2 regions of the Paenibacillus sp. JNUCC 35 genome follow, and region 1 is predicted to be linked to the other one. Evidence: riboswitches for the same ligand, from Rfam matches in the RefSeq annotation. Region 1 holds a riboswitch; the other holds the start of a gene.

Evidence for each region. A riboswitch is a leader RNA that binds a small molecule or an ion and turns the genes downstream of it on or off. The one in region 1 is predicted to bind S-adenosylmethionine.
Region 2: it holds a riboswitch for S-adenosylmethionine, as region 1 does, so the genes downstream of both, metA (homoserine O-acetyltransferase MetA) here and AC2TF6_RS11095 (methionine ABC transporter ATP-binding protein) in region 1, are expected to answer to the same signal.

The regions. Positions count from the first base shown of each region.
Region 1 is NZ_CM177771.1:2,395,233-2,399,655, reverse strand. It holds gene AC2TF6_RS11105 (alpha-mannosidase) at 1-1,023, shown strand, start outside; gene AC2TF6_RS11100 (alpha/beta hydrolase) at 1,127-1,906, opposite strand; SAM riboswitch class I at 2,033-2,153, shown strand; gene AC2TF6_RS11095 (methionine ABC transporter ATP-binding protein) at 2,237-3,265, shown strand; gene AC2TF6_RS11090 (methionine ABC transporter permease) at 3,252-3,911, shown strand; gene AC2TF6_RS11085 (MetQ/NlpA family ABC transporter substrate-binding protein) at 3,947-4,423, shown strand, end outside.
Region 2 is NZ_CM177771.1:5,119,625-5,124,047, reverse strand. It holds gene AC2TF6_RS23125 (peptidoglycan D,D-transpeptidase FtsI family protein) at 1-928, shown strand, start outside; gene corA (magnesium/cobalt transporter CorA) at 1,024-1,962, opposite strand; SAM riboswitch class I at 2,479-2,608, shown strand; gene metA (homoserine O-acetyltransferase MetA) at 2,694-3,638, shown strand; gene AC2TF6_RS23110 (PLP-dependent transferase) at 3,676-4,423, shown strand, end outside.

The sequences.
Region 1 (4,423 bases):
GGGATTGAGACGCCGTTTTATGTGCTGGAATGGAACGCGCAGGGTCAATTGACCCGCATCTACGATAAAGAGCAGCGGCGTGAAGTATTGGCGCCGGGCGCAAAGGGTAACGTGCTCCAGCTTTTCGAGGATAAGCCGCTCGCTCACGAGGCGTGGGATATCGACCTCTTTTATCAGGAAAACATGCAGGAAATCCGGGATTTCAAGGGCGCCGAACTGGTCGAGGAAGGGCCGCTTCGTGCCGTGATCCGCTTCAACTGGGTGTACCGGAATTCGTCGATCAGCCAAGATCTGGTGGTGTACGGCAGCCACCCGCGCATTGATTTCGTGACGGAAGCCGACTGGCATGAACAGAAGCAGCTGCTGAAAGCGGCCTTCCCCGTCGATATCCGTACAACGGAAGCGACCTTCGACATCCAGTTCGGCAACGTGAAGCGTCCGAATCACTGGAACACGAGCTGGGATTGGGCGCGGTTCGAGACCGTCGGGCACCAGTGGGCCGATCTTTCGGACCGGGGCTACGGCGTCAGCCTGCTCAACGACTGCAAGTACGGATACGACATCAAGGGGAACGTGATGCGCCTCACCTTGATCAAATGCGCGACCCATCCGGATACCCAAGCGGACCAGGGGCATCATGCCTTCACCTATTCCCTGCTGCCCCACCGGGGAGATTGGCTGCAGGGCCAGACCGTCAAGCAGGCCTGGATGCTGAACAGCCCGCTCCGGGCTTCGGTGGGAACCGCGGAAGTTCCGTCCCGTTCGATGTTCACTTTGTCGGGAGACACCGCCATGATCTCCGCCGTCAAAAAAGCCGAGGATTCCGGCAAAGTCATCGTGCGTGTTCACGATTACTCCGGAAGCCGCAACGCGCTTCAGTTGACGAGCGATTTCCGCATCGTTTCCTGGCGGGAAACGAACTTGATGGAGAAGCCCGAAGGGCCTGTCGTCCATGATGGAACGATTTCTTTCGTGCTCCAGCCTTATGAAATCAAAACGTTCGAGATTGAACTCGAAGCATAAGCGTCCGGCGCGAAACCCGGCGCGAAACAAAAAGCTTCCCCAGCCATACGGCGGGGAAGCTTTTTTCGGTTGCGGCACGCAGCCCGTGTAACGGCAAGGCGTTCTACTCGGTCTGACGTTTGAGCGGAAGCCAGTCCAGAACCCGGCTGATCTGCTGATCCCAATAGCTCCAGTCGTGGACTCTCCCCTCTTCCTCTTCATATAGGAGGGGAATATTCAGACTTTGCACATAATCGCGGAAGGCGGTATTCTCCTCGTATAGAAAATCATCCGTCCCGCAGCACTGGTAAAGAGCCGGCAGCTCCGTCTTCTTCTCCGCCGCATGACGGGCCAGCGCAAACAGATCGCCTGCTCCCAGCAGCTCCGGGTTGTTTCCGAACACGAGCCGGAAATCTTTGGGGAACCGTTTTTCAATTTCTTTCACCTGCGTGACACCCGATAAACTGGCGGCGGCCGCGAACTGATCCGGCTTTTTCAGCGCCCATTTGAAAGCTCCGTAGCCTCCCATCGACAGACCGGCCACGAAATTGTCCTCCCGGCGGTCCGACAGCGGAAAGAAGGAACGGCAAACCTGCGGGAGCTCTTCGGACAGGAACGTCCAATAATCGTACCCGTTCTCCATATCCGTATAGAAGCTGCGCGCCGCATTCGGCATCACGACGGCCAGCCCGAGAGGAGCGGCATACCGCTCGATAGCCGTTCTCCGCATCCAGATCGAATCGTCGTCCGACAATCCGTGCAGCAGATACAAGGTCGGGTGCCTGCGGCCCGCCGCACTGCCTTCCAACCCGATTTGACTGGTCGTCTGCTGAGGCAGAATCACTTGGATAGAAGTTGACATGCCGAGTACTTCGGAATAAAAATCACATTGGATGAAAGCCATGCTGCACATCTCCTACTTGTTTATATTTACCAAGGGTAAAATAACCGTTGACTTCAAAAAATCCTTAGGTTATACTCGGAATTGTCATTTTATCGTCTAATTTAAGACAACCTCATACTATACCGATTCTTATCAAGAGTGGCGGAGGGACAAGGCCCTGCGAAGCCCGGCAACCGATCGCAGCAATATGCGCGATGACAATGGTGCCAATTCCTTCAGGATCCAGGCGGATTCTGGCAGATGAGAAGGTCGTTTTCGATACCGGAAAAGCCCTTTTTGTCTTTACAAAATGGGCTTTTTTCTTATTTTCAAGCAAAGAAGGTGAAGCAATTGATCGAAATCAGGAAGCTGCGCAAGCAATACGGCAGCGGATCCCGCATAACACACGCGCTGCAAGAAATTAATCTCACGATTGATAAAGGCGAGATATACGGCATTATCGGCCATTCAGGCGCCGGCAAAAGCACCCTGCTCCGGACGATCAATCTCCTGGAGCGCCCGACCGAGGGCAGCGTCGTCGTGGACGGCGTTGACCTAACGGCTCTCAGTACCAAGAAGCTTCAAGATCAGCGCCGCCGGATCGGCATGATCTTTCAGCATTTCAATCTCCTCTCCTCCGCTACGGTGGAAGAGAACATCGCGTTCCCGCTTCGCCTGGCCGGTACGGCCAAATCGGAAGCACGGCGCCGCGTCGCCGAGCTCCTTGCCCTGGTCGGACTGACCGAGCACGGCAAGAAGTACCCGGCCCAGTTGTCCGGGGGCCAGAAGCAGCGTGTCGGCATCGCGCGCGCACTTGCGACGAATCCGCACGTCCTGCTGTGCGACGAAGCGACTTCCGCACTCGACCCGCAGACGACGAATTCCATTCTCAATCTGCTGCTGGACATCAACCGCAAGCTGAAGATCACCATCGTGCTCATTACGCACGAAATGCAGGTCATCCGCTCCATCTGCGACCGCGTCGCCGTCATTCATGAGGGCCAGATCGTGGAGCACGGGCCAGTGGCGGAAGTATTCCTGAAGCCGCGGCACGACGTAACCCGGCAGTTCATCGAACAGGTTGCGGATTCGGTTGAGATCGACAAGCCGGACACTTCGGGAGTTCCCTCCCAGGACGGCACGGTGCTGAAAATCACCTTTCTCGGTGAAACTACGTACGAGCCGATTTTATCCAGAACGGTTCAGCAGACAGGCGTGACGTTCTCCATCCTGCAGGGAACCATTTCCCGGATGAAAAACACGCCTTACGGACAGCTCGTCGTTCGACTGCAGGGCCCGCGGGATGCGGCGGAGAATACGATCCGTCTCCTGCGCGAGCACGGTCTGGATGTGGAGGTGTATTCGAATGGATTGGTCTAAAATCGATTGGAGCGAAATCGGAACCGCCACGAACGACACGATGATGATGCTCGGCCTTTCGGCCCTGTTCACATTCGTAATCGGGCTGCCGATCGGCGTGCTGCTCTATCTGACTTCGAAAGGAAGTCTGCTGGAAAACCGCACGTTCAACATCGTCATCTCGTTTATCGTCAACGTGCTGCGTTCCTTCCCTTTCATCATTCTGATGATCGCCGCGATTCCGCTGACGAAGCTTCTCGTCGGCACTTCCATCGGCGTCAAGGGAACGATTCCGCCGCTTGTCATCGCGGCCGCGCCTTTCTTCGCGCGTCTCGTCGAGACGGCTTTGCGCGAGGTGGACCGCGGCATTATCGAAGCCGCCCAGTCCATGGGCGCGGGCAGATTCCAGATCGTCCGCCGCGTTCTGCTGCCGGAAGCTCTTCCCGGCCTTATCGCCGGCATTACGATCACCACCGTTACGCTCGTATCCTACACGGCCATGTCCGGTATGGTCGGCGGCGGCGGCCTCGGTGACCTGGCTATCCGCTACGGGTACCAGCGTTTCCAGACGGAAGTCATGATTGCGACCGTCGTTATTTTGCTTATTCTCGTGCAAATTTTGCAGATGATCGGAGACCGTTTCGTTCTCTATTTCACGCGCAAATGATGTGATAGATAACCGAATCCAAGGAGGAAACCTTTATGAAAAAACGTTCACTGATCGTCTTGTTTCTGATCGTCGCAATGACGGCTCTTGCAGCCTGCGGCAAACAAAAAGCCGAACCTTCGGCTACGGCTACACCGGCTTCCGGCGCAGGTACCGGCGAGAAAGCCGCCGTTACCTTGAAAATCGGCGCGACTGCCGTACCGCAAGCCGAGATTCTGGAGTTCGTTAAAGACAAACTGAAAGCGGAAGGCGTTAACCTGGACATTAAAGTGTTTACGGACTACGTTCTGCCGAACACGCAGCTTAACGAGAAACAGCTGGACGCCAATTTCTTCCAGCACCTTCCTTACTTGGAAGAGTTCAATAAAAGCAAAGGCTCTAAACTTGTCAGCGTTGGCAACGTTCATATCGAACCGTTCGGCGGCTATTCCCGTAAAGTGAAAGCGCTCGGCGAACTGAAAGACGGCGCAACGATCGCCATCCCGAACGATCCTTCCAACGGCGCACGCGCT
Region 2 (4,423 bases), 2.7 Mb from region 1:
TATCAATAACGGAACCATCCGGACTTCACCGGCCAATTTTCCGGAAAAAGAGCAGAAGAAACATCCGTCTTCCCTCGTATATCTGGGATCGACGATCAAGCCTCTTAGTGTGTTAGTAGGACTTCAAGAAGGATTTCTAAGTCCCGGAAGCACTTATAACGACACCGGATCGTTTTCGTTCGGTAAAGATAAAAGTACGATACGCAACTCGGATGGCCACAGCTACGGATACATGGGTCCCACAAGAGCGATTGAAGTATCCTCAAATACTTACATGTCCGCTATGATAGGAATTCCTTTCTATAACAAGTATCAAAAAAAATCGGGTGAGTTGTGGGATAAACACATGGCGGAATTCGGTCTGGGCGTTCTGACAGGCAGCGGGTTACCCAGAGAAATAGAAGGTTTCTCAGAAATCGATGCCGCCGCCAAAACGAGTAGTTATCAATCCGCCATGGTTTATGCCTCCTGGGGACAAAACGAAAAGTACACCACTTTGCAGCTAACTCAATTTGCCGCTACCTTGGGCAGCCGCGGCAAAAGAATGAAACCGCAGTTCGTGGAAGAAATTCTCGATTCCGACGGCAAGGTCGTCAAAGGCTACGAACCGGAGATTCTGAATCAAGTCGATCTTCCCAAAACCTACTGGGATACGGTCATTAACGGGATGAAAAGCGGAGCGGAAGGCATCGACAAACTGCCATATCCGGTAGCCCGTAAAACCGGTACTTCGACGCAGCAGGTTTCTGGCGGAACTGTCGATAACGCGGTGTTCATTTCCTTCGCGCCCGCTCAAAATCCTAAGCTGGCTGTTGCCGTAGTCGTGCCGGAAGGCGGTTACGGCCGTTACGGGGCGTCACCGATCGCGGCCAAGATTTACGAAGCCTACGACCAGTACATCGGCGGCCTCAGCACACCCAAAAAATAATAACGGCACAAAAATAGCATCGGCTTCCATTTCGTTCTTGGTCAAGAACAATGGAAGCCGATGCTTTGTTAGGTCGACGTCGTCATTCTGCATAGTCAAATCCACCCTTTTTTACGGAAGAGTAGGAACATGCACAGCCCGAGTACACCCATAAATCCGAAAATGAATAAATCCGCATAAGGAACAGTCAGCAGTCCGAGAATGTCGGTGAAGTTCATTCCGAAAATACCGGTGATGAAGGTCAGTGGCATAAAGATCGTGGTCAGTGCGGTAAAAATACGCATGATTTCATTCGCGCGGTTCGCTACGCTGGACTGATAAGCTTCTCGTAAGTTGCCCATGAGATCGCGGAGCGTATCGAAGGTGTCGACGATTTTGACGGCATTTTCGTGAATGTCGCCGAAATATTTTTGCAGCTGGTTATCGATCAGCTTCAGTTCTTTGCGGTTTAGTGTCGCCACAACGTCGCGCTGCGGCACAAGCATTTTTTTCAGCCACAAAATTTCCCCGCGGAGACCGACGATCTCGTTCAAATGGGATTTTTTCGTGTGCATCAGGATATCTTCTTCAAGCTTCTCGATCTTATCTTCGATCCGGTCCCCGACAATGACGTAGTTGTCAACGACAAGGTCAACCAGATGATACAGGAAGCGGTCCGGGCTGTTAACCTCTTCATCCCAAAGAAAGGGCTTGATGGCACGGAGCTCCTGGATTTTCTGTCTCGTAACGGTAATGATGAAATGCCTGCCCAGAAAAATATTGAGTGCGCGAAGAAAGATTTCTTCATCATCAAACCGGATACTGTTGATTACAATAAAATAGTGCGTGTCGTAAATTTCGATTTTGGGCCGCTGTTCTTCTTCGCTGAGACAATCCTCTACGGCCAGATCGTGAAGATGGAAGAGCGGCTGCAGCTGCTCCAGATCGTCCACATCCGCATCGATCCAGTAAAAACCGGATTCGGGTGGTGTCAGCGCTTCGTGAATGTCTTCAACCAGCGTAAAAGCGCCCTTGTGTACCAGGCGTGTTTTCATCCGTTTCACCTCTTTATGCGAAACGGCGCACAGCACTCCGGTCCGTAGGGAAACTACGGACGCTGGAGTGCCGGCCCCGGTTCGCTGCTATTCGATTTTGATCGTACCGGGTAAAGCGTCTACTTCTCGGTCGGTCCCCGTCCATCCGTATGTTCCCCCCTTTATCATTCCGTGTCGAATATACTTGTCTAGTATATACCTACATTTTCCACGATTCAAGCATCAAACTCTGGTACTTTTCTCCTGTCAATCCCCGTAGTCTGGGGATTTTTTATCCTATGCGGGAGAAGGGTTTGAGGTGCGGGCGAACGATCGGACAAACAGCTTGGAGGGTTCATACGGAATGCGGCCTGCGCCAAAGAGGCAACCGTCATGCGACGCCACACATGCGCCAGTAGCCGCGAACGTTGTGAAAGACATCCATTTCTCTCTTAGCAAGTTTATTATGTGCAACTTTTCAAAAAGCACTTGACATTTGCCCGGTAACCATTAAGATAGGAGATAACTGAATAAACTTTCTTATCAAGAGTAGGTGGAGGGACTGGCCCGATGATACCCGGCAACCGACATTGTAACCCCCGAGGGGCAATGCACGGTGCTAATTCTTGCGGGAGCCGTATGAATAGCGGCTTCTGGGAGATGAGAGAGGAGCATGTTGCATAGGGATGAACAGGCCTTTCTCAACTTTTTGAGAGAGGCCTGTTTTGATTTCTTTCGAGGAGGAATGACCGATGCCGATTAAAATACCTGATAATCTTCCGGCTAAAGAAGTGCTGAACCAAGAAAATATTTTTGCGATGGATGAGACGGTTGCCTACCATCAAGATATCCGCCCTCTGCGGATTGCGATTCTGAATCTGATGCCGACCAAGGAAACGACGGAAACCCAGTTGCTGCGCCTCCTGTCCAATACGGCTCTTCAGGTCGAATTTGTCCTGCTTCATCCTAAAACCCACACTTCCAAAAACACTTCTCCCGAGCACCTGGAGATGTTTTATAAAACGTTTGAAGATATCAAAGACGAAAGATTCGACGGAATGATCATTACCGGGGCACCCGTTGAGCAAATGGATTTCGAGAATGTTCATTACTGGGATGAGCTGAAGAACATCATGGACTGGAGCGTAGACAACGTAACCTCGACGCTTCATATATGTTGGGCTTCCCAGGCCGGACTTTATCATCATTTCGACGTGCCGAAGTACACGGTGGACAAAAAAGTGTTCGGTGTTTTCCCGCACATCATTGCGGAAGAGAACGTGAAGCTGCTCCGCGGGTTCGACGAGTTTTTCTTCGTTCCCCAGTCGAGACATACGGAAGTGCGCCGTGAAGACATCGAGAAGGACGGACGGCTCGTGATTTTATCGGAATCGGAAGAAGCCGGCATCTATATCGTGGCGACGAAGGACGGCAAGCAAATTTTCGTAACGGGACATTCCGAGTATGATCCGTTGACACTGAAATGGGAGTACGACCGTGACGTCAATAAAGGCATGGACGTGGAGATCCCGAAAAATTATTATCCGAACGATGATCCGAGCAAGAAGCCGATGATCACGTGGAGAGCGCATGCGAATCTCCTGTTCTCCAACTGGCTGAACTATTACGTTTACCAGGAAACGCCGTATGATCTTAATGCGGGTCGTGAACTCAGCGCGCTTAGTGCCTGTCTATAGTATAGAACGAATGATACCTAAAGGAGAGATTCCACGCATGAACATCGAAAGTCGATTGGCCCAAATCGGTTCGGTTTCCGAACCTGTGACCGGAGCGGTGAGCTTCCCTGTGTACCAGGCAACGGCGTTCCGCCATCCGCGTCTTGGAGAAAGCACCGGATTCGATTATGCCCGCACGAAAAGTCCGACCCGCAGTGTGCTGGAGGACGCGATTGCCGATCTGGAATCCGGAGACGCCGGCTTTGCCTGTTCCTCCGGCATGGCGGCGCTGCAGACCATTTTCACGCTGTTCAGCCAGGGGGACCATCTGATTGTATCTCTGGACCTTTACGGCGGTACATACCGCCTGCTGGAGCAGATCATGTCCCGCTTCGGCGTGAGCGCTTCCTATGTGGACACCAATGACGTCGAAGCGCTGGAAGAAGCCTGTCGTCCGAACACGAAAGCGATTCTGATCGAAACGCCGACAAATCCGCTCATGATGGTCACGGACTTGAAGCTCGTCTGCGGCTGGGCCAAGAGTAAACAGCTTCTCTCCATCGTGGACAATACGCTGCTCACTCCTTATCTGCAGCGTCCCATCGAGCTTGGCGCGGATATCGTCATCCACAGCGCGAGCAAATATTTGGGCGGCCACAATGATGTGCTGGCCGGTCTGATCGTGACCAAGGGGCAGGAGCTTTCGGAACAAATGGCGTTCCTGCACAATTCCATCGGCGCCGTGCTCGGCCCGCAGGACAGCTGGCTGCTCATGAGAGGGATGAAAACGCTCGCTCTGCGCATGG